2 linked regions of the Longibacter salinarum genome follow. The protein of the gene in region 2 interacts with the protein of the main gene of each other region in a pairwise test. Links are inferred from orthologs where the notes say so. Each region holds a gene or a part of one and is shown on either strand. Other genes may lie near its edges.

Region 1 (3,138 bases), 280 kb from region 2 along the record:
ACCCGTGACGACTCTTCGCCCGGTGTTCGAGGGAGATCCGGTCGTATGGACTATCGAACCCAACCGTGTGCTCGCCAAAGACAGATCCAGCTCGCGTCGAGCTTACGTGCAACGCCGATGCGTCAATCTGATCGTGCTGTGCCTCACCGTCGACGTGGGTCTTACGATCGAGCTGTTCAATCAAAAGCTCGCCCAGCATCTGCGCGGTGCCGCTGGGACTATCGACCTTCTTGGTGTGATGCATTTCGTGCACGAACGCATCATAGTCCGGGAGCCGATTGAGAAGCGGACCCACCGATTGCACCGCGCGACGTAGCACGGCGACTCCAATCGAGAAGTTCGGCGCGTACAGAACGGATGCGCCATTCTCCTCGACCCAGTTGCGCACGCGGGGCAGATCGTCGTACCAACCTGTCGTACCGACGACAGCCGGAAGACCGTTTTCGCAGTACCACCGGAGATGGTCCAGCGCGACCTTCGGCAGCGAGAAATCGATGGCAACATCCGCCGTGATGTGGTCTGGATCGGTGGAAACGAGGGGGCGATCTCCGTCAAAACGGTCCACCACCTGGTGACCCTGGCTCTCTGCGAGAGCATCGACAGCCTGTCCCATTTGCCCGGTACCTACGAGGGCGATTTGCATGTCACGCGAAACGGAATAACGAGCAGAAGAATGAGCGTACGTAGTCTACTTCCGTCGGTGGACAGTGTAAAGGCGGAGCCGCGCGTTGGAAGCGATGTTTTTGCAATCACACAAATCTTCCACGTCTGTTTTCGCCATTCGAACCGGTGACCTCAGATCGAAAAAGCGATGTCAGGACGGCCAGCCACAGCAACGTGGAGAGTCTGCAAAGGTTAATCGCGAGACGGAACGTGGTACGAACGTTAAAGTATATCGGAATCGCAACGGGAGATGACGAGGCTGCAGCCTCCGACGTGCCCGTCGCGTTGACATATGGGGCTATAGCTCAGTTGGTAGAGCGCTTGCATGGCATGCAAGAGGTCCGGGGTTCGAATCCCCGTAGCTCCACTCTAAGGCCTCGGGTCGGTTCCTCCTCCCTCTCCCGCCCACCGACTCGGGGTCGTCTCTGCACCCGGTGCTGCACACGCAGTACCGGGCTTTTTTATGTCTATGCCTCATTCGAGGCGCCACGGCCCCGGTGCATTCCGGGCTCAACGCACACGTCCAGCAAATCAACCCTCGTCTCGCTTCTCATCGATTCCTGTCGAGACGACGGTCCCGCGGTCTCCGAGCCCGTTGACGAACGCCTGAATGAAACGGTCGACGTCAGACTCGCGAACCCCCGCTACGATCTCGGTGACATCGGAATAGTCCCGATCCACGATGTCGAGATCGAACTGATCCAGCACGCGCGACGCGGGCGACGTATCTTCGTACGCAAACCGAACCCGAACGGGGACCCGAACCACTTTCTCGACGATTTCCGCCGCGTCGAGGACGCGCTTAGCCGCATCGCCATAGGCACGAATGAGTCCGCCCGTGCCGAGCTTTGTGCCACCATAGTAGCGCGTCACGACGACCGCCGTGTTCGTCAGGTCATGCCCATCAATCTGCCGAAGGATCGGGGGGCCCGCGGTGCCGCTGGGCTCACCGTCGTCGTTGTAGTGAAAAACATCGCCCTCTCGACCGGCGCGGAACGCCGTGCAATGATGCGTTGCCGTGTGCTCGCGCTCCCTCACTGATGCAAACCACGCGTCAGCATTCTCACGGCTTGTCACGGGCTGCGCCTCCGCGATAAATTTCGACCCCTCGCGCTTCAGTTCGGCGCGTGCCGGCCCAGCGATGGTGAGATACGTGTCGGACACGGAAAAAAGTGTTTTGAGAAATGGACGAGATAAGTGCAGACGGACCGAGCGATCCACTGCGTCGATGCCAGAATGTCGGTCGTTGCGAGGCCAGCGAAACGCCTACTCAAAACGAGAGACCAAAACGGTCCTCGAATGTATCCCGGCGACGACGACTCACATCCAGACGCTCTCCGGTTACGAGGCGCACGACGTATCGATCGTTATAGTTCGGCTCCACCGACTCGACGAAGTCGAGATTGATAATCGTTGACCGATGGATCCGGCAAAATTGCGAGGGATCGAGCTGCTGCTCCAGCGACTTCATGCTCTCCCGAATGAGGTGCTTCGATCCGTCTGCCGTATGGAGCTCTGCGTACGGGCCGTCGGACTTCACGTACGCGACGGTGGCGGATGGTACAATGCGAATCTCTTTGGCCTTCCGAACGGGAATACGCTCCAGATACCCGTCACCACTTTGCCTTGGCTCACCGGTGCCGGACATCTCCGTCATCTCCTCTCCCGCCAGCTTCCCCGTGGCATCGAGTAGGTCAAGAAGTCGATCTCGCGCGGCGTCCACCGCTTCCAGATGGATGTGCCTCCGAGCACGATCCAGCGCTTCGTGAAAACGCTGATCCTCGAATGGCTTCAGCAGATAGTCGATCGCTGCTACGTCGAACGCCTTCAACGCATGCTGATCGTAGGCCGTGATGAAGATCGTCAGGGGCATTGCTTCTGCACCGACGGCTTGCACGACATCAAACCCGGTCAGGCCGGGCATCTGCACGTCAAGCAGAACCACATCCGGATCGTGGTCTTCGATTGCAGAAACGGCTTCGCGGCCGGTGCTACACGTTGCTACAACATTGACGTCATCGCGTTCGTCGGTCAGATCAAGAAGACGCTGGCGCGCAGGTCGTTCGTCGTCGGCGATGACGACGCGGAGATTTTGGGATGACATGGGGTGCGTGTGGGGAATACTACGTGCGGGCAAGAAGGTCGGTGGCGCTGATTCGGACGACCGGCTGAAAGCGGCCTAATCGGATGGTAGCGAATCGAAAATACGTTCGCCCGTTTCGGGCACCTCCACAGGTTCCTCGTGAAACGGAAGCCAGATCTGCGCGGCAAGACCACCCGCGGTTGTCGGACGAAGACTGATCCGGTGATCCTCGCCGTACAGTCGCTCCAGACGCTCGCGTACGTTCTTTAGGCCGATCCCGCTCGATGTATCCGGGATCCCATCGCCCATTAACGTATCTCCCGATCCATCCCCGTCGTCTTCAACAGTGAGTCGGAGATAGGGTCCGGTCCGTCGAGCCGAGATCCGCACTT
Region 2 (3,459 bases):
CTCAATATTCTCTACTCGCTCCAGGAGGGCGAGGAAGGCATCGGACGGTAAGGTTTGGGTTTGAAGGTAGGACGTGTCGAGGTTTGAAAGTGGGCAGGGTCGGCGGGCAGAATGCAGAGATACCAAGCCTAACAGCGTCGCACGGCCGTGTGACGCTGGTTTTGTTCGTGAACGTTTCCGTGGTCCGGCTCTGTCGACGTCGTTTTGCGGCACACGTTAATACGTCCACACTTTCATACAAAAAAGCGCCGTCCTCCGAGTTGGAAGACGGCGCTTGATATCAGCCCTGGCGACGAAGCGTCAGGCTTTCTTACCCTTCTTCTTTTTCTTCTTGCCCTTTTTCTTGGACTTGGCATCTAGCAGCTCGATCGCCTCATCCATTTCCAGATCCTCAATCGTCTGGCCGTCTTTCAGCGAGGCATTGGTGCCTTTGTGCTTGACGTACGGGCCGTAGCGGCCTTTCCATAGCTCCACGGGCTCGCCGGTCTCCGGGTGGTCGCCCAGGACGCGCTGCGGTTTGTTTTTCGCCTCTTTCTCCTCGATGAGTTCGAGCGCTCGATCGAGCCCGACGTCGAGAACATTGTCGCTGTCTTTAAGCGAGGCGTAGGTAAACTTCCCTTTCTTCTTGTGCCGGACGTACGGACCGTACCGCCCGATGGCCGCGTCAATCTCTTTCCCGGTCTCCGGGTGCTCTCCGATAACGCGAGGCAGGTTGATGATCTTCTTGCCAAGCTCAAAGTCGACATCTTCCGGCGAAACTCCCGGCGGTAGCGATACGCGCTTCGGCTTGCCCTTCTGGTCATCATCGCCGAGCTGAATGTACGGGCCGTAGGGTCCCGACTTCAGGATCACCGGCATATCGGCCTCGGGGTGAATGCCGAGCACCTGGTCCCCCTTATTGGCCTCCTCCAGGATGTCCTTCAGTTTGTCCTTCGAGGTATCACCAGGCGCGAGATCTTCCGGAAGCGATGCCGTGGCGGTATCGTCCGATCCATCCTCCAGGGGCCCCTCAACGTACGGACCGTACTTGCCGACGCGCACGACGTAGTCGCCCCACTGCTTCGGAAACGAGATCTCCGAAATCTGCTTCGGATCAATCTCGTCCATTCCCTTCTCAACGCGCGGCTCGATGCCTTCGTCGCCAAGGTAGAAGGACTTCAGATACGGATCTGGGTCCTGCGCACCGCGAGCAATGTCATCAAGGGCGTCCTCCATCTCGGCGGTAAAGTGGGTGTCCACCAGCCGCTCGAACTGCTTCTCCATCAGGTTATTCGTCGCGAACGCCGTGAACGTTGGGACGAGAGCCGATCCTTCCTTTCGCACGTATCCGCGCTTCTGGATGGTGTCGATAATAGACGCGTAGGTGGATGGACGGCCGATGCCTTCCTCCTCCAGTTTCTTGACGAGCGTCGCCTCCGTATAGCGCGATGGCGGCTTCGTCTCATGGCCGATCGGCTCGATGTCGTCGACATTAAAGACGGAATCCGGGGCGCCATCGCCGCTCGGCTCCGACGTTTCTCCCACGTTGAAGCTCGGTAGTGGACGCTCGCGATCTTCCAGATCGGCCTCCGGATCATCCGATCCCTCGACGTATGCGCGGAAGAAGCCCGGGAAAACGATTTCCTTGCCGGATGCGCGGAAGCGGGCGGCTTCGTCTCCTTCGCCGGCTTCAAAGTACACATTGGTGTACCGGATCTTGGCTTCAGCCATCTGCGTCGCCACGGTACGCTTCCAGATCAGATCGTACAGGCGCCCGGCCATCCCGGAGAGCCCCAGATCCTTGCGCGTTTTCATTTCGGAACCCGCGGGACGAATCGCCTCGTGGGCCTCCTGCGCACTCTTCGCCGAGCTATACTCTCGGACGTCGTCGTTCAGATAGTCGCTTCCATACCGATCGACGACCGCCTTGCGCGCGCCCTGAATCGCCTCCTTCGACAGGTTGGTCGAGTCGGTACGCATGTAGGTGATGTGCCCGTTCTCGTACAGCTTCTGGGCAATGCTCATCGTCCGGCTCGACGACAGACCGAGCTTTCGGTTCGCCTCCTGCTGGAGGGTGGAGGTAATGAACGGAGCGTACGGCGACTTCGTGCGGTCGCGCGTCTTCACGTCTGCAACGCGCCACGTCTCCGCTGGCAGTTGCTCCGCCAGCGCCGTCGCCTGGATCTCGTCCATGAGGAGAACGTCCTCCCCTTCCGTAATACCATCCTTCAGGCGGCCGGTGTCCGGATCGAAGTCGCGACCCGAAGCGAGACGAACACCACCGAGGTGAGTCATCTCCGACTCGAAGTCGAGACCGGACTTGGACATTTGGGCCTTCAGGTCCCAGTATTCCGACGGAACGAAGGTCACGCGCTCTTTCTCACGCATCACGAGAACACGCACCGCCACGCTCTGCACGCGGCCGGCCGACAGCTTCGGCTTGATCTTGCGCCAGAGGAGCGGCGAAATCGTGTACCCGACCAGCCGATCCAGAATGCGCCGCGTTTCCTGCGCTTCGACGAGGTCGATGTCGATATCCCGCGTCTCTGTGAGCGCCCGCTGGATGGCCTCATTCGTAATTTCGTGGAAGACCATGCGGCGCACCGGAATATCCGGATCGAGCACCTTCACCAGGTGCCATCCGATCGACTCCCCTTCGCGGTCTTCATCCGTCGCGATGTAGAGTTCGTCGGCATCAGAAATGGCGTCGCGCAGTTGCTTGACGACATCTTTTTTACGGGACGGGACGATGTACAGCGGCTCGAAACCGTCTTCGATCTTTACGCCAAGGCGGGCCCAATCTTCCCCCTTCACATCCTTCGGAATTTCCTTCGCAGATGCCGGGAGATCGCGGATATGTCCCATGCTGGCCTCAATCTGATAGCCGTCGCGTGGGAGAAAATTTCGGATCGTACGTGCTTTCGTCGGCGACTCGACGACGACTAAACGCTTCATAAGGGCAGGCTTCCTTTTCGTGACCTCGTGGATCGCAGATCGACGGTCGCTGGTGCTTCCGCCGTTCGTTTGCGGCTCGTTATCCACGCTTCCCCCGTCACGGACGTTCCATAACCTACGTGATGACTTTGTTTGATGCGTGGTGACCGCCCTCTGCCGCAGCCAATCTTAAGCCCGTGTGACGCGGCGAGTAACCGGTCATTTGATGCCCGAATGGTGGTCTTTACAATAAAAACCCGCCCGGATGGAGTCCGGACGGGTCTTTGTGATCGAAATGGGCTGCAGATTTTATCCTTCGCTGAGAATACCGGTGTCGAGTGTATCCTCGCCGAGGTAGTGTTCGATATGATGCGCACGATCCTCCGTCGCCGTCAGAAGGCGCTCGAGATGCCGCTTCGTACCGTGGTCTTTCAGTTCCAGCGCAGTGTCGATCGTTTCCCGAACCAGAATGGCCAGCGTACGCTCGGCTGCGAGGTCGTGCTCAAGGCTTTTGCGAATGCGGTACGTTCCCTCGGGCTCGTGTTC

Evidence for each region.
Region 1: the proteins of topA (region 2) and CRI94_RS06800 interact in binary tests that used the Escherichia coli proteins (3 or more experiments, as listed by UniProt). The link is inferred for Longibacter salinarum from one-to-one orthologs.

What each region holds. Positions count from the first base shown.
Region 1 is NZ_PDEQ01000003.1:105,061-108,198, reverse strand. What follows is about bases 12-2,825. They hold CRI94_RS06800 (IMPACT family protein), read right to left. Parts: upstream 1,828-2,825; coding sequence 1,195-1,827; downstream 12-1,194. Other genes in these bases: CRI94_RS06795 (LytR/AlgR family response regulator transcription factor), read right to left, coding at 1,934-2,767; dapB (4-hydroxy-tetrahydrodipicolinate reductase), read right to left, coding at 12-643. Outside these bases: more of dapB, read right to left, coding at 1-11; CRI94_RS06790 (sensor histidine kinase), read right to left, coding at 2,843-3,138.
Region 2 is NZ_PDEQ01000003.1:388,291-391,749, reverse strand. The notes cover bases 101-3,235. They hold topA (type I DNA topoisomerase), read right to left. Parts: upstream 2,935-3,235; coding sequence 301-2,934; downstream 101-300. Other genes in these bases: CRI94_RS07915 (Dps family protein), read right to left, coding at 3,223-3,235. Also shown: rsgA (ribosome small subunit-dependent GTPase A), read left to right, coding at 1-51; more of CRI94_RS07915, read right to left, coding at 3,236-3,459. UniProt on the Escherichia coli protein: Releases the supercoiling and torsional tension of DNA, which is introduced during the DNA replication and transcription, by transiently cleaving and rejoining one strand of the DNA duplex.